One region of the Brevibacillus sp. NPDC058079 genome, then DNA from elsewhere that is predicted to be linked to it. Evidence: riboswitches for the same ligand, from Rfam matches in the RefSeq annotation. Region 1 holds a riboswitch; each other region holds the start of a gene.

The links. Region 1 has a riboswitch for S-adenosylmethionine ahead of metK (methionine adenosyltransferase). Riboswitches for the same ligand answer to the same signal wherever they lie in the genome.
Region 2: linked by a shared signal. The riboswitch ahead of ACFVS2_RS24785 (BMP family lipoprotein) and the one ahead of metK (methionine adenosyltransferase) in region 1 are both predicted to bind S-adenosylmethionine.
Region 3: linked by a shared signal. The riboswitch ahead of ACFVS2_RS08350 (homoserine dehydrogenase) and the one ahead of metK (methionine adenosyltransferase) in region 1 are both predicted to bind S-adenosylmethionine.

The regions. Positions count from the first base shown of each region.
Region 1 covers NZ_JBHVSO010000017.1:5,213-11,078, reverse strand. The annotation lists gene ACFVS2_RS30735 (response regulator) at 1-44, opposite strand, end outside; gene ACFVS2_RS30730 (sensor histidine kinase) at 78-1,220, opposite strand; gene ACFVS2_RS30725 (polysaccharide deacetylase family protein) at 1,217-2,233, opposite strand; gene metK (methionine adenosyltransferase) at 2,385-3,590, opposite strand; SAM riboswitch class I at 3,724-3,825, opposite strand; gene ACFVS2_RS30715 (S8 family peptidase) at 3,887-5,866, opposite strand, start outside.
Region 2 covers NZ_JBHVSO010000009.1:210,691-216,556, forward strand. The annotation lists gene ACFVS2_RS24775 (DUF3298 and DUF4163 domain-containing protein) at 27-644, opposite strand; gene ACFVS2_RS24780 (methyl-accepting chemotaxis protein) at 801-2,276, shown strand; SAM riboswitch class I at 2,558-2,680, shown strand; gene ACFVS2_RS24785 (BMP family lipoprotein) at 2,881-3,909, shown strand; gene ACFVS2_RS24790 (ABC transporter ATP-binding protein) at 4,048-5,577, shown strand; gene ACFVS2_RS24795 (ABC transporter permease) at 5,552-5,866, shown strand, end outside.
Region 3 covers NZ_JBHVSO010000002.1:347,981-353,846, reverse strand. The annotation lists gene ACFVS2_RS08365 (cyclase family protein) at 1-125, shown strand, start outside; gene ACFVS2_RS08360 (DinB family protein) at 231-746, shown strand; cobalamin riboswitch at 1,010-1,215, shown strand; gene ACFVS2_RS08355 (hypothetical protein) at 1,375-1,509, shown strand; SAM riboswitch class I at 1,606-1,712, shown strand; SAM riboswitch class I at 1,779-1,890, shown strand; gene ACFVS2_RS08350 (homoserine dehydrogenase) at 1,980-3,245, shown strand; gene ACFVS2_RS08345 (CapA family protein) at 3,308-4,477, opposite strand; gene ACFVS2_RS08340 (VOC family protein) at 4,555-5,364, shown strand; gene ACFVS2_RS08335 (arsenic resistance protein) at 5,451-5,866, opposite strand, start outside.

The DNA of each region.
Region 1 (5,866 bases):
TCATCCACAATCACAATGCGGAGTTCTTGCTGTCTCTTATCCATGGTTCATCCCCCAGTACTTGTTTACGTTTCATGTCACAATTTTATCGGTATTTGGAATATAACCTTGGTTCCCTCTCCCAGAGCGGATTGCAGCTCGACACTACCCTCTAAGAGCTGTACACGCTCACGCATTCCCAAGAGTCCAAAAGAGTTGCCATTCGCCATACGTTTTTCAAGATCGAATCCGACCCCATCGTCTTTGACGACGAGACTTAACGAATCTTGTACAAATTCCAGCTTCACTTGAACTGTCGTAGCGCCTGCGTGCTTCTCCACATTGTTCAAACATTCCTGAACCAAACGGAAGATCGCAGCCTTTACCGAACTACGCAAAGGAGGCTCCACACCAAATACTACCAGATCGATGGAAGACTGAATACGCTCTTCGCACGTTTGAATATATTTTTGCAAGGTAGGTACTAGCCCTAAGTCATCTAATGCCATTGGACGCAAATCAAAAATAATACGTCGAACATCCGCCAAGCTCAAACGTACCATTTCCTTCAACTCGTGCAGTTCCATTTGCGCTTCCAAAATGCGCTCGTTTTTCAACATGCGTTCTACAATTTCCGAACGCAGCACGACATTTGCCATCGATTGAGCTGGACCGTCGTGAATCTCGCGCGCGACACGCTTGCGCTCTTCTTCCTGAGCCTGGATTACCTTTAGGCCCATCAACTGATGCTGCTTAGCTGATTCCAGCGCCTCGCCAATCTTACTTAAGTCACCAGTCAAATATCCAAGCACAACGCCCATTTGAGAAACCAGCTTTTCTGCACGGACGATGGTTTCTTCCAAGGTACGCAGTTGACGCTCCAAATCATTTCTTCTGCGCTTCAAATTATTTTCCCGCTCGCGGTAAATGGACAGTTCTACCTGAATACGGCTCGCCTCTTCATACGCAACCCGGATATCTTCCTCCGTGTACATATGAAAATTACGACTGACCAACACGAGCTTGTTGCGCGATTTACGATACGCGAGTTCAAGCGCATCGACTTTTTGAATCACTTTGGAAATCTCTTGTCGAAGTTCATGTAGATCAAACTTCAATGAGTTGCCATGCTGTCTGGCGTTTTCAGCTATATCAAATATTTGGGTTTTACTCGTTTCTACGGTTTCAATCGTTCGCTTGATCACCCCGTCCAGCACGCTGATGTCTATCGCTTTGTTCATGATTGCTCTCCTTCAAACTCATTTTTAGCCTTCGTGAACAACTGTTGGAGGTGCTCTTCTTCTACATCTCGCAGTCCCATGTCATTGCGTGGAATGGCAAACGGATCTGTTCCTTGTTTTACGAATCCACGATTGGATGTAAACACATAGCGGTAGCCAGCTTGACGAGCTGTCTCCAGTACGATTGGACTTGTGTAGCCAAATGGCAACGAGATAGCCTCAACCTCTTTCTTCATCCATTCGCTTAAACTGACGCGAGATATACTGAAATCTACATAGAGGCGGTCCCTGTACTCTTTCTCTTCCTCTAAACGCTGCAAGTCTTTCAGATAGACCGGAGCTGTTTCTGGGCCAAGATCGCCCCACTCATTTCGTTCTTCCTCTTCATGCAGACTGTACGTGTGGGACCCGATCGTAACCAGTCCCGAATGAGTCATTTCGTTAACCTGTTGACGCGTAAGTGGTGGCGTCATATTCTCCCGTTTTCGATCAGCTACATCTCTTAAGCGCCCCGCAATCGCGAAGTTCACTGAAGGGTAGCCGTATGTACGTAAGATCGGAAATGCTTCTTTGTAATAACTCTCATACCCATCGTCGAACGTAATCAAAACAGCATTCTCAGTCGGTAAGGTACCCGTCTCCATAAATCGCAGGAACTCATCCAACGATATCGGATTCAGGTCGTTATCATGCAAAAATTTCATGTGTCGGGCAAATTGATCAGGAGCTATGACATACCGCTGATTCGATTGATCCGTGACATGATGGTACGTCAAAACCACAACCTGATTGTTATACCACTTTTTCGTTTGAACCGCTGCTTCTTCAATTGGTGTGACGTTTGGCTCAGCATTTTTTGTCTCACTTATGCTTATAGACGTATCCACTTGGGGAAAAGGTTGCACTTCTTGTTTATTCTTTTTTTCCAGAAAAGATTCGCCTAACAACCCAATAGCCACTGCAAAAAACAAAAAAGTAAGAAACACGATCAGGAAGAGCCTTCTGTTCGGCAAAAAAACCCCTCCTCTACTTCCTCACTAGGAGATTCGACACAGTCCTACAAATTCCTGTGCAACAATTGACCCAATAATTGGATGACTCTGCTCCTAAAAAGAAAAAGAGCCCAGTAGCAATACCAGGCTCTTTTTATGTCATTCAGCAATATTACAGTTGAGCAGCCTCTTGCTTCAGAACTTCTGCTTTGTCTGTTTGCTCCCAAGGAACATTCAGGTCATTGCGTCCAAAGTGGCCATATGCAGCTGTTTGTTTGTAGATAGGACGACGCAGGTCGAGCTGCTTGATGATACCAGCAGGACGCAGGTCGAAGTGTTTGCGAACCAATTTCACCAGAGCTTCTTCGGAAATGGTACCTGTACCGAAAGTATCTACTGCGATGGAAACTGGTTGTGCTACACCAATTGCGTAAGCAACTTGTACTTCGCATTTGTCTGCGAGACCAGCAGCCACGATGTTTTTCGCTACATAACGAGCTGCGTAAGCACCGGAACGGTCAACTTTAGTCGGATCTTTACCTGAGAACGCACCGCCGCCATGACGAGCATAACCGCCGTAAGTATCTACGATGATTTTGCGACCAGTCAAGCCAGCATCCCCTTGTGGTCCGCCAATTACGAAACGGCCAGTTGGGTTGATGAAGTATTTGGTATCAGCGTCCAACAGTTCAGCTGGAACAACTGGTTTGATTACTTGCTCAACCAGATCTTGCTTGATTTGCTCCAGAGTTGTTTCAGGAGCATGTTGAGTAGAAATAACGATTGTATCGATACGAACTGGTTTGTCGCCATCGTACTCAACGGTTACTTGTGTTTTTCCGTCAGGACGGAGGTAAGCAAGTGTTCCGTTTTTACGTACTTCAGTCAGACGACGAGCCAATTGGTGGGACATGCTGATCGGAAGCGGCATCAGCTCAGGTGTTTCATTGCAAGCAAAACCAAACATCAAACCTTGGTCACCAGCACCAATTGCTTCGATCTCAGCGTCAGTCATTTTGCCTTCGCGTGCTTCCAATGCTTGGTCTACACCAAGTGCAATGTCAGCGGACTGCTCGCCAATTGCAGTAATAACACCGCAAGTGTCAGCGTCAAAACCGAATTTCGCACGGTCATAACCGATTTCACGAATGGTTTCACGAACGAGCTTTTGGATATCCACATAAGTGTTTGTAGTGATTTCACCTGCTACGAGAACCAAACCAGTAGTTACGGAAGTTTCGCAAGCTACGCGAGCGTTTGGATCTTTGGACAGGATCGCATCCAAGATGGAGTCGGAAATTTGGTCACAAATTTTATCCGGATGTCCTTCAGTTACAGATTCGGATGTAAACAGACGACGACCTTTTTGCAAAGCCATGAGAAAATACCTCCTTTGACCTCATACAAATAGTGTGGTAGCCGAGTCAGGATTTTATCTACGTAAACGCAAATAAAAAACCTTTTCCATTTTTTAGGAGGAAAAGGTTTGAGCGTTTTTTGCTTCCTTCATCCTCTTATCGGCCAGAACAGATGTCCGTTCTGCTGGTTAGCACCGCTCTAGATCGGTTGCCGGGCTTCATAGGGCCAGTCCCTCCGCCTGCTCTGGATAAGAGTATCCATTACGGATAATAGAATAATTGTTTTTTTCAGAGATGTCAATAGGAAAATTTTTACTTATAGTTGATAGGCTTTGGAAAGTACCACCACTACCTCGGCGCGAGTTGCCCTTCCATTCGGTTTAAAGGAAGAACCGTACCCATTGACCCATTTTCTAGATGTTAAAGCCTCAATAGCAGGAGAAGCCCAGTGACTCGTTGGCACATCCTGATAATTCGATGTACCACGGTTATACATCAAGACATCACGTGCCCGCGCGATCATTACCGCCATCTCTGCACGCGATATCGGCTGATCCGGCTTCATTTCATTCTTCGGGTACCCTTTCAAAATCCCTAATTGATAGGCTACACCTAGGTTGTGATAAGCCCAGTGCCGCTTTGGCATATCCCTGAAGGTCGTTTTTCCTGTGTAGGTAGTCGCTACCTTGGAACCGGTCGCACGCATTGATTTAAGCAGCATCGTGGCAAACTCTGCACGGGTCACTGCCTGATTCGGCTTGAACGACGCATCATTAAACCCATTTACTATATCGCGAGAGCTAAGTCTGACGATCTCTGAGCGCGCCCAGTGGTCCGAAATATCGCGATAGCCCGCTATCAATTTCTGCTGTGTCACCGTGAGTCGGTACGATTCATATTTGAACGCAGTCCCGCTATTAAGGCGTACATAATATTTTCCTGGTTGCAAACGCAAACCGATAACATCGTTTCCTCGGTTAGACAGCTCCGCTACCTCATTCGTCGAAGCGATCGCATAGTTCATGTTTCGATCGCTATAGAGCGCAAAACGAAAGCCACTATCGACAGGAATGTACGGCGCTCGGAACGTCACATACGATTCACTATTCACAGTAAATTGGAACCAGTCGGAATCAGTAGCTGTCGGTATTGTGCCTGACATCACTGTTCCACCGCTTAACGGAGACGCTTTTTGATAAGTGTCATTCGGCTCATTAAAATCTTTTTTTACTGGCGTGTATCCCAGATCCAGCTGATATTCGCCATTCACCGCATTGCGATTGTACTCACTCACACGGATGTAATACTTGCCTGGTGACACTTCTTTTTGGGCGCGTTCTGTCGGATTGTCTTTCGTTCCATTATCGTAGTTAGGGTCCCATACAACCATCTTTTTTCCGAGCTCTTGTTTACCGATACTCAGCAATAGATCGAAACGCTTGTTATCAGGACTAACGGAGACATCCAAATGCCCGTATTCACGAACATAGTAGGAGAACCAATCCTGATCCCCTTCATCGTGGAAATTGCCTGTTACACTGATTTCGTTGCCTACGAGCGGCCTTGCCGTCTCTTGCGTATCGTTCGGTTCGTTACGGTCCGGATTGATGGTAAACTTACTCGTCAACACGTAGGTAAAAGCGTTGTTGACCCCTCCGTTACGCATTAACCGGATATTCATTCGTCCCGCCTTGACCGGGACAGTTATCGTATCCCCATTCCCGAAGTACTGCGTGATCGGCGGACGATTCTCTGGGTAAAAGGTAGCTGCCATCGCTGAAGAAACACCGGAAGTCACTGACGCTGAGAAGCTGACCTTCCCATCGTAAGGGATGTCCATCTTCAGCCAGTCTATCGTGTCTTTGGGCCCTAAATTTCCACGTATTTGCGATTCGATCGGAAACGCTTTGGCTGAGTACGTCTGATTATTTGGCTCTAAAAAGTCATGGGATAAGGCCGTTCGAACTGCCTTGTCGACATTTAACAACCCGTAGCCCGTTTTCCGATCCCATCCCTTTTCCCCTAAGTCCGTAGCCGTTTGAAAAAGCAATTGTCTCACATCAAATGGACTTAGTTTGGGATGACGAGCTAGTATGAGCGCTGCTGCACCCGCTACTTGTGGTGCCGCTGCTGAAGTACCGCTAAAAGAACCGTATTTTCCCCCAAGCTTGGTCGTATAAACATTGAAACCAGGCGCTACTAGGTTCAGCTCAGGTCCTGTATTGCTTTGATACAGCACTTCATTGTTACTCCTTACAGCCCCTACCGCTAACACCGTAGGATAAGCTGCGGGATA
Region 2 (5,866 bases), on a different contig from region 1:
ACCTGGGTGGAAAATACGGTGGAGGATTAATCTGCGGACAAGATACTCAATGGTCCTTTTTCATTGATGAGCGGCTCCAGTTCATAGACCGAAATGGGGAACATGGGGAAACCGACGTAGTAAGGTGTAATTTCGTACAACTGGAAGTAGATGACCAGCGCTTTATCGGCGAGGTAATAATCTTGATCGGGTTTAATCGAAGTAAAGCCATTGAGTGTGGGGATGCTTCTTTCTTTGATTTGACGCTTGATGTTTTCGGAAATCACCTTCACGTAATCGCTTCCTGGCTTGAATAATTCACGCAGCGTATACAGCTTGCCTGTTTGGATATCTGCGGTGATCGACCCGAGGAAGGTCATGCCGTGAGCCATTTGTGGTGTGTAGGCGTAGTTGCTCAGCACGACACTGAAAATACCGCGTTCGTTTGTCTTGATTTCGTAGCTTCCTTGCATTTCTGTATTTCCCGGTACCTGGACCCGTTGTTGCTCGTGAATTAAGCCTTGAACTGTTTGATAAATCGCCCGGTTGATATCTTTTTCCGCTTGTTGGTTGGCTAGGCCTGCCAATTGTGGATAGTAAATCGTGGTGTTCGGACGGCTAATCGTTCGTGTCAGCACAGTAGCTGGCAATTGATTGAGTTCCACTTTTCTCCGTTTGCCTCCTGTACGTAAGAGTTGTGTAATAGCCTATTCGAAATTGTTTTTGGCTGTTCTTACTTTTTTCACAAATTTGGCAAAGGTTTGGCTATATAATGGGGAAAGAATCCGATACATAAGTAAATATGGAAAAGGGGGGCAATTATGATTCAATTGATTCGCAATACCTTGACTGACAAAGAAGGCTTTATGATTTTCATCCTATGGAATCATTTGTGGATGGCGGGACTCATTGCCTACCAAGTGGATGTGAACTTCTGGAAAGTGACGTCCTTGGGATTGCTGGTCACTCTAATTGTTTCGCCGTATTATTTCATTCGCAAAGATAGTCATGTGATTCGTTATCTGGTTGCAATCGGACTTATGTTTTATGCTATTTCCTTCGATCACTTTACCGATTACCAGGAGGTTACCTTCCTCGCCTTTATCGTCATGGGCTTTTTGGCAGCCTATTTGGATTGGAAGCTAGTCGTAACAGCGGGAATTACCCAAATCATTGTCACGGTTATTGGGTTTTACACAGGGACCTACGAGATTTTCGAGGGTGATTTTTCGGAGCTCAATTTGCTTATGCGTATTGTCACGATTCTCATGATGATGGGAGCCGTCACGTATCTGTGTCTCGCCGGACAAACCTCCTTGCGAAAAGCTGATGACGCAAGGCAGGAAGCGGAAGAGAAAGAGCGCCGTCTGGGAGAAATGCTTTTGAACATCCAGCAAATGACGGAGCAGCTGGATCGTACAAGCGATCATGTGCATGAGCATGCGGAAGGTACGAAGCGCAATACAGATGAAATGATGGTAGCCTTCAAGGAAGTCGCCACAGGTATGGAATCGCAGGCGAATTCTACGGTGAAAATCGAAGAAGAGGTTCAATCCATCGACCAGGAAATCGAGGAAGTCACAACACAGACCAACGCCATGAAATCGGAATCGCAACAAAACAACCGTCGTCTGACAGAAAGCGTTCAGATGATGAATGAGCTGTCCTCGCAGATGGAGCAAATTGTGCAGGCAGTCAATGTAGCAGCCTCTACGATTCACCAGCTCAATCGACAGGCGAATCGCGTAGAAGAAATTGTTGGCGCTATTAATCAGATCGCGACACAAACGAATCTCTTGGCGCTGAATGCGGCGATTGAATCGGCGCGTGCAGGCGAGCATGGACGTGGATTTGCTGTTGTAGCGGATGAGGTACGCAAGCTAGCGGAACAAAGCGCGACAGCTACGCAGGAAATTACCGACATTCTGAAATCTCTCCATCAGGAAAGTGAGAATGCGGTGCAGCATATGAGCAATGGAGAAACGTCTGTTGCAAAAGGCCAAGAGCTGGCCGTGAAAACAGTGGCCTCCATTGAAGCAGTGCGTGCCGGGATGATGGCCTTCTTGGAAGCAGCTGATCAAGTAAGCTCCAGCATGGACCGGGTAAAAGTGCGTTCCGGAGAAGTTGCCATCGAGATGTCGACTATTACAGCCGTAACCGAGGAATCCGTAGCCAACTTAGAAGAGCTGTTTGCGACAGCAGAAAACCAGCATCAAAAAGTGCGTGAAATTACGGAAGAGCTGGGCGAGCTGAATACGTTGTCTCATCGTCTCCAGCAAACCTTTCACGTAAATTAGTTAAAGATTGTTTAAAAAGTCGTATTTTGATCACGAAGTAGTTCTGAAAGCTGATTCGGCATCGAAATTGACGTTCACCTTCGAAGTCCGGTGCTCATGTAGGTCTCCTACACTCCGCTCCTCCTTCTTCAGGTTCTCGCCAATTTCTCGGTGCTGAAAAGACGACTTTTTAAACTTCAACTTCGATTCACTTTTAGAAGTGTTTGGAATTGAGAAAAAAGAATTGCATTTTTGAACCGTTCTGCTAGAATGAATTCCATTGTAACTAAATATATTCACCTACCTTATCTAGAGCGGCGGAGGGACTGGCCCGATGATGCCCGGCAACCACTGATCATGTCTATGCATGAACAGAAAGGTGCCAATTCCTGCAAAACCTGTACCATGGTTTTGACAGATGAGGAAGAGAACGGCTACGTACGCAAACTCTTCCTCCGGGAAGAGTTTTTTTGTTGTATTTGTAAACAAAAGGAGGTAATAAACGAACGATAAATTTATTTTATAAGATAATATTCGTAAATAGTATTGAAAAATTGGGTAAAAAGCCGTACATTACCTAATAGGATAAAGAAAAACGTAAAGTTCGGATAGGGAGAGATACATCATGAAGAAGTTATTGCTGGCATTAACGACATTCGCAGTATTGGCAACAGGGTGCTCGACTGGCACAAGCGCACCTGCAGATCAGCCAGGAGGACAAGCAGCGGGACAAGAGGGCGCGGCCAAAAAGAGAATTGCCTTGATTTTGCCTGAGAAAATCGGTGTGAATCCGTTCTTCCAACAAATGGATGAGGGTGCGAAGAAAGCCGCACAAGAGCTGGGCGCAGAAGTGAAAACGATTGAATCTACGGACCATGGAGCGATTGAAGAGAATCTGCGCGTGGCTGTTGCAGAAAATTATGATTTGATCATCACTTCTTCCTTTACATCAGAGGATGCATTGAAAAAAGTAGCTACCGAAAATCCTGACCGTAATTTTGCGATTATTGATACTGTAGTGGATTTGCCAAACGTTCGTAGTGTTACCTTCCGCGAGCAGGAAGCGGCTTACCTGGTGGGAGCAGCAGCAGGTCTGGCAACGAAAACGAACAAAGTAGGTATGGTTGTCGCTCTTGATATTCCACAGTTGAAAAAATGGACAGTTGGCTTCGAAGAGGGCTTGAAAGCGACGAATCCAAAAGCAGAGCTGATGGTCAACTATGTAGGTAGCTTCACTGACCCGGCAAAAGCGAAGGAATTGGCTTTGCTCCAAGCTTCCAAAGGCGCTGACTTCATTAACGGTGCAGCAGCAGTAGGAGACCTCGGCGTTTTCGAAGCAGCGAAGGAAAAAGGCTTCTTCACAGCAGGTCAGGACGTTGACCGTACCACGATTGATCCAGAGCATATTGTTCTGTCCCAATTGAAAGGGACCGACGCGGCAGCTTATGAAACGGTGAAGAACTTTGTAGAAGGAACGTTCAAACCAGGTGTTGTGGCGTACGGCTTGAAAGAAAAAGGTGTTGGCGTAACCTATGTCACGCACGAAAGCAAAACGCCACTGAACGCTTTTATTGGACAAGAAGTGGTGGATAAAGTGAAAGCGATCAGCGATGAGATTGTAGCTGGCACTCGCAAAGTACCAGACCAGTTCTAAAAAGGTAGCTCGGTGCTGAAAAGCCAACTTTTTGAACGTTTATTTATAGCTTGTGCACAGTGATGGATGTGACCGACTACGGCTGTGTAGTCGGTCTTCCATTTTCATAAAAGGACGTACAGAAATGAGGGAGTGGGAATGACCGATCGCTTGGAAATGAGGGCCATGACCAAGAAGTACGGAGATTTTACCGCCAACGACAAGGTGTCGTTCTCACTGGCAGCAGGAGAAGTCCACGCGATTGTCGGGGAAAATGGAGCGGGCAAAACGACACTGATGCGGATGCTGTACGGGATGGAGCAGCCGACGTCGGGAGAGATCGTGTTAAACGGCAAGCCAGTTGTTTTTCGCGGACCAGAGGACGCGATTCGAAATGGAATCGGGATGGTTCACCAGCACTTTATGCTCTTCGGAGAATTCAGTGTGACTGAAAATATCGTGATCGGATACGAGCCGAATCAAGCGGGTTTTTTCAAAAGAAATGACGCGGAGGACAAGGTGCGGGCTCTTAGTGAGCAGTATCGCATTCCGATTCAGCCGCAGGCCAAGGTAGCGAATTGCTCGATTGGGGAACAGCAACGGGTCGAGATTCTGAAGGTACTGTATCAGGGAGCGGATATTATCGTGCTGGACGAGCCGACCGCTGTACTTACCCCACTGGAGGTACGCGACCTGCTGCAAACGATTCGAAACCTGGCCGAGAGCGGCAAGAGCGTCATTTTGATTACACATAAGTTGCAGGAGGTCATGGAGGTAGCTGATCGTATTACGGTACTGCGCGGAGGCAAAGTGACGGGAACGGTATCCCGTACAGAAACCAATGCGGACGATTTAGCCAGACTGATGGTCGGACGTGAATTGCAGGAGCTAGCTGAGCGAGTTCCTCTGGATAAAGGCCCTTTGTTGCAGGTGGAGAATCTCACGGTTCGAGAAAAGCAGACACTGCTTGATCAAGTCAGCTTTACCGTGCACCACGGGGAAATCGTAGGAATCGCAGGTGTTTCCGGGAATGGTCAATCCGAGCTGCTGCAAGCGATCAGCGGCTTGCGAGCGGCACAGGAGGGAAAGGTGCGGTTAGGCGGCAACGACGTGACGAACAAATCAGTTGCCACCATTCGGGATGCCGGCTTGGCGCATATTCCGGAGGATCGCTACCTGTGGGGAACGGCCAAACTCTCAAGCGTCGAGGAAAATGCGTTGATGGGCTATCAGCGAAAGCCTGCTTACAACCGTCGCGGCGTTGTTTTGCGGGAGAAATTCCGCCAAGTCGTAAAAGGCTGGGTTGAGCAGTTTGCCATCAAGACAGGCTCCCGACAATTGCAGGAGCTGGCAGGGAATCTGTCAGGTGGAAACTTGCAAAAGCTGATCGTAGCAAGGGAGCTGGGACATGAAACCCCGTTTTTGATTGCGGCTGAGCCTACGCGAGGGGTAGATATCGGTGCCATGGAGTACATCCATCAGGCGCTGATCGAAAAGCGCAATCAGGGAGACGGGATCTTGCTAGTCTCCTCCGAGCTGTCCGAAATTCTCGCCTTGTCTGACAGGATTTTGGTCATGTATAAAGGGCGAATCGCTGGAGAGCTTTCACGCCTGGAGGCAACCGAAGAAAAAATCAGCGTGATCATGGCGGGAGGAAGCATTCATGGCAGCAATCAAAGAGCTATCTAAGTCATTGGTTCAGCCGTTATTGGCTGTCGTCATCGGTTTGTTGACCGGGGCGCTGGTCATTGCTGCAGTTGGCGAATCGATCTTGGGCACCTACCAGGAAATGTGGAAAGGGGCCTTTGGCAGTTTTTATTTCTTTACGTCTACATTAGCGAGAGCTACGCCTATCATGCTGATTGCCCTGGGTCTTTCCCTCGCATTTCGGGCAGGGGTATTCAACCTGGGGGCGGAAGGGCAAATGGTGCTGGGTGCCGTCAGTGCTGCGTTAGTCGCGATTTACTTGCCAGCACCG
Region 3 (5,866 bases), on a different contig from region 1:
AAGGCTTGCGGCTAGCAGAGGTCCCGCCAGGCGAGTATTTTCTGGTAGCTGCACCACTCAAGCTGATCGGCACGGATGCAGCCCCGGCAAGGGTCCTATTGTTTGAAGGCTTACATAGCGAATAATGGTGAACGTCACCCGCCTGTGAAGATCAGGCGGGTTCGTTCGTATTGGGATGCATGGTGGTATAATTTGTCTAACCAAAATGAATGACGAGGAGTGGGAAATACATGCTCAGACGACCAGCTCGCGATGAATACGCTGCTTATTTTGACTATTATATTGGGCTTGTACCAGAGGGCGATCTGCAAACGATCCTCACGCAACAAGGAGAGAGGCAAGTCGCGCTATTTTCGTCACTTGCGCCTGAGCAAATTGATTATCGGTATGCACTAGGCAAATGGACGGTAAAAGAGGTTTTGGGTCATCTTGTCGATACAGAACGCATCATGAGCTATCGCTTACTGAGAATCGCGAGAGGAGATCAGACACCCCTCGTCGGTTTTGATGAGAATGCTTTTGTCGAACACGGGTGTTTTCAGCTAAGAGACCTCTCTGATTTACTGGAAGAGTATAAGGCTGTTCGGGCTTCCACCATCGCACAGGTCCGCGGAATCTTTCCGGAAGCGTGGTTGCGTACAGGACTTGCCAACGGAAACAAGCTATCTGCAAGGACGTTGGCCTATGTGATTGCTGGACATGAAGCTCACCACACTGCCATTTTGAAAGATCGGTATTTGGGGTAGGTCAGAGCCTCTCCTCTTTTGCCGGCAACAGCTGGACGAATATTTTTCCGGCAAGAGACATTCTTTTTCTGTTCCCCAGTGGATGAAAGGGACAGACTTTCAGAAAACAGTCTGGCACACATTGACCACCTATAGGAGCAAACGGGAGTTTAGCAGGCTGTTCGGGTGACTTGTGGCGAAAGGAATGGTTACTGACCCACGAACAATGTTCGAAAAACAAGGAGGAATAAGGTAAAATCTGAGTGTAGTAGTAAGAAATGACAATTCCATAGGTGGAAACAGGTTCCTTAGGGCGTAACCAATTCGCCACAAGGATAATAGGGAAGCTCGGTGCAAATCCGACACGGTCCCGCCACTGTAAGAGGGGAGTCAGCGTCCAACAAGCCACTGGTCTATCAAAATAGACGGGGAAGGCGACGCTAGACGATGAACCCATAGTCAGGAGACCTGCCTGTTTCGACAACACTGATAGACCTACGGGAGATAGGGAGGTGTTAGAGATGGCTTGCGAAAAACAGCGAGTGGACAAGTACGTCCCTCCTTTTCTGGCATTTTCTAACGATCGTCACGGTCGAGTGGAAAATGCTCTTTTTATTTTGGGCAGGATAAAAGAAGAGGAGGGTGTGCGATGATGCAACTTTTTATTTGCCAATGGTGCGGATATGTCGAGGAAAAAGAGCTGCCTGAGGAATGCCAGGAGGGCGTGTTTCATTGCACTTGCTGTAGTATGGAAGAGGTAGAAAGCCTGTTCACCCACAACTGAGAAAGCCTGGCCAATTCAGATTGCAATCAGAAAAGAAAGAATTTTGTTGACGCTTGCCTTGGAATTTCTTAGAATAAAGCTCAACAGCATAAATGGTTCTTATCCAGAGAGGTGGAGGGTCTGGCCCGATGAAGCCCGGCAACCGTTGCATAATGCGACAAGGTGCCAATTCCTGCGAGACGTTTCGTCTCGAAAGATAAGAAGCGGGTTACTCCATTAGTAGATGAACCTTCTTCTTAGCGAAGAAGGTTTTTTTCAATTTCATATTTTCTTTATCCAGAGAGGTGGAGGGACTGGCCCGATGAAGCCCGGCAACCGTCACGCATATTTTGTGACAAGGTGCCAATTCCTGCAGGACATATACGTCCTGGGAGATAAGGAGGGGGAGCATTATTAGCTGCTAACAAGCCTTCTTCTTATCGAAGATGGCTTTTCTTTTTATCTAAAATTCGGGGTATGGGGTGGTCAGGATGAGTGCAGAAGTGGTACGCGTGGGATTATTGGGATTGGGAACAGTGGGTGGAGGCGTAATCAAAACGATCCGTTCGCAGCAGGAGAAGCTGGCTTCTCGTCTGGGTAAACGAATTGAGATCGTCAAGGCATTGGTGCGTGACTCGGAAAAAGAGCGGGCGGTTCATATCGACCCGGCTTTACTGACAACAGACTTTGAGGATGTATTGAGCAGCAATGTGGATATCGTGGTGGAGGTCATGGGTGGTGTAGAACCTACCTATGACTACGTCCGTGCTTTGATCGAAAAGGGCTGCCATGTGGTAACTGCCAACAAAGAGCTCCTGGCGAAAAAAGGAACGGAGCTAGTCGATTTGGCAAATCAACATCAAGTGCATCTTGCCTATGAAGCGAGTGTGGCAGGGGGCATCCCGATCTTGAGCGTGCTCCGGCAGTTCCTACGCACGAACGATATTCAAGGCGTTCGTGGTATTCTTAACGGAACAACGAACTTCATTTTGACGAAAATGGAGGCAGAGCAGCTCTCCTACCAGGAGGTGCTTAAGCAAGCGCAGGAGCTGGGCTATGCGGAAGCAGACCCTCGTTCGGATGTGGAAGGCTTTGATGCTATGTACAAGTTGTATATCTTGGCACAGCTTGTGTACGGAGAATCGCTGCCTTTAGCAGATGTTGTTCGCAAAGGAATTGCAGATTTGTCAGCAGGTCACATTCGAATTGCGAGCGAGCTCGGGTACCGGATCAAGCTGATCGCGCAGGCCTATCAAGCTGAGAAAGGAATTCGCCTATCTGTTGAACCAACCATGCTTCCGCTGAGCCATCCGTTGGCGCAAATCCACGACGCGTTTAATGCTGTCCAGCTATCCGGCAACATCGTAGGAGACTTGTTGTTTACAGGAAGAGGGGCAGGAGAGCTCCCCACAGCAAGTGCAGTCGTGGAGGATTTGGCCTATTTATTGACACAGCCATTCACACCGCATCCTACTTGGAAAGAAAAAACGGCTGACAAAGCTGGAGTCACGGTGGACTCGGTAGAACACGTCCTATGTTATCTTGAGGGCTCATGTCATACTGCTACGCCAGATCGTGTCCTGCATTTCCTTCAGCACGCAGGAGTCAACGTGCATAAACTAAAAGTCCAATTCGACTTGGGAGGCGTCTTGCGCGCAGGTTTGATCGTGACAGGAATCAGCGAAGAGCACGAGTTCCTATTGAAAAATGATTTTGGCTTAGAAGTGCGCTGCTTCCCTATTATCGAATCTGCGTAAGTAAGAGGAATCATAAGAAGAAAAGCCGTATTTCTAGTTACCTGGAAACACGGCTTCTTTTGTCAGGGGGCAGTCTCCACCGCTTTTGCACGAGGTTGAATACGCCCGTCACTTTGTATGTCGACACTCTCTGAAATGGATTCAATGCGTTTTAGCAGGGTAGCGCCGTTGCTTTCATTCATGGGTACAGCTTGTCCCAATTCTGCGTGAAACGGAAGCATCGTCAGCTCACAATCGCCGCTTTTCGTACAGTTTGCTTGCAGAACCATCGTTTCCCAGGTCTTGGGTTCGTTTGATCGTGTGAAAATGAAATTGCCGAGACTGTACGCAATCCATTTGTCGTTGTATCGTTCAAAACCTTGAAGTACGTGGGGATGACCGCCGACAATCAAATCTGCACCAGCATCGATGTAGGCACGAGACAACTCTTTTTGATGATCGACAGGATAATCAGCGCGTTCCTTGCCCCAGTGTGCAATCACCACGACGAGATCCGCTTGGTTTTTCGCTTCTTGGATCGCTTTTACTGCTAGTGAAGGATCGTAGGAAGCGGCCATACCTGGCTGGGAATGCCCTGCATACCAGCTCGTTTCGGGAATGACCCTGCTGAAGCCGAGAATCGCGATCTTGATGCCGTTCTTTTCTATGAATACAGGTGAATAGGCACGGCTGGCATCCTTACCTGCGCCGACGTATTCAATCCGGTTTTCGTCTAAAGCGTCAAAGGTATCCAGCAATCCCGGCGCTCCTTGATCCATCGAGTGGTTATTGGCGAGATTCACCACATCAATCCCAGCGTTTTTCATGGCAGGAACAGCAAGTGGCGACGACTTGTAGACATAGGCCTTGTTCTGTGCAGCAACACCAGTTTCGGTGATCGGCGTCTCCAAATTGGCAATTGTGATATCATCTTGCAAAAAGAGCGAGCTTACATGCTTGTATGGGTAGTCATAGCTGTTTGCTAGTAAGGTTTTCTCTACATTCCCTGACATCATGATGTCACCGACAAAGGTGAGCTGCACAGAAGTCTTTTGGTTCACGGTATTGTCAGGAGCAGGCTGCGTGTTCGGGTTGGCATGTTCTCCATCCATAACAGTTTGGAATAGGTAGTAGGTTCCGACGACGAAGATGGCCAACACGCTAAATAGGAGCGTGTTCTTTCCAACGCGTGCCCATTTTCTGCGTGAGTGCTTGCGCCGAACTTTTACCCGGCTTGATCTGGTCTCTTTCATTTTTCCCCCTTGTCATTCTATCCTTACATAAATGAATTTTGATATCCTATAAGTAATACGAAAAGAGGCGAAAAAAGGTGCGATTAACTTTTGATCATTTGGTTCATTTTGTACAGCGAACCCCTCAGGAAGCATCGGAACAATTTTGCCAAGCGGGTTTTCATGCGGTAGCTGGAGGGCGTCATGCGTCTTGGGGGACATGGAATAGCCTTAGTTATTTCGGGCTTTTTTATGTTGAATTTTTGGCGGTTGAACACGAGGAGCTTGCTCGACAATCAGATAATCCGCTCGTACGTCAATGTATCGAGGATGAAGCAAAGGGAGAAGGATTTGGTCAGATTGCGCTTCGGACCAAAGAGATGGATGCGTGGGCAGAGCGCCTGCGAAGCCAAGGTTTGCAGGTTACTGGACCTGTTGCGGGAAGTCGTACGCGTGATGATGGCACGACGCTTCGGTGGCGGATGTTATTCCTCGAAGATACAGATAGTGCTCTTCTACCGCCATTTCTCATTGAATGGTCGCAAACAGATGAGGAAAGAATAGAAGATTTGACGAATCGTGGCATCATTGGCGCACATCCGAACGGTGCAGCCCATCTCCAGTCAGTAGGCTATGCAGTAAAAGATCTGGAAGAAGCAACAGCACGTTGGCAAAGTTGGTTTGGATGGAAGAAGAGCGAAAAATTCCACGATAAAGAACTGGGGGCCATCTGCCAAGCATTTGAACTTCCGGGTGGAAATGTAGTGCTTTGCCAACCGACTGAGGAGGGATTGGCGCAGACTGCATGGAAAAATCGCGGGCAAAGACCGTTTTTTGTGAGGCTGGCAGGAGCAAGCCAAAATAGCGAGTATAAGATTGGTGGAGGATCTTACTTTCTAGCTACTTAGGTGTCCCCATCTGACACACATACAAGGGGTGGTACCAACGAAGTTGACACCACCCGTAATGTAGATAGTTTAATCATCTACGAATACTATTCATTTTTGTTTTCAGCATTTCTGTTCGTCTCTCGTAAAAGTACATTTGGAACAAGACGAATATATAATAGCTCCCCAATAAGTTCTACAATTGTTTGGGTTACGATTACAGCAGACACTACCCCGTTTAGAGGTTCAGGTAGCGCCAGTGCAAAAGGAAGAACGACAAGAGAGTTACGGGTTCCTGCACTAAAGATGAGAGCCCGCCCTGCACCGGTATCTAAACGGAATAGACGAGAAACGATACGTGCAATAATCGGTGTAATGGCCATATATGCTACATAGACGGGAATCACTTGGCTAATAAAATGAAAAGAGGTATATAGTTTAGAGATTTGGGATGCAACAACAATCAAGAGGGTTAGTGCCATAAAAGGCACAGGAAGCCATGCTGTAGCCTCAAGAAAACGTT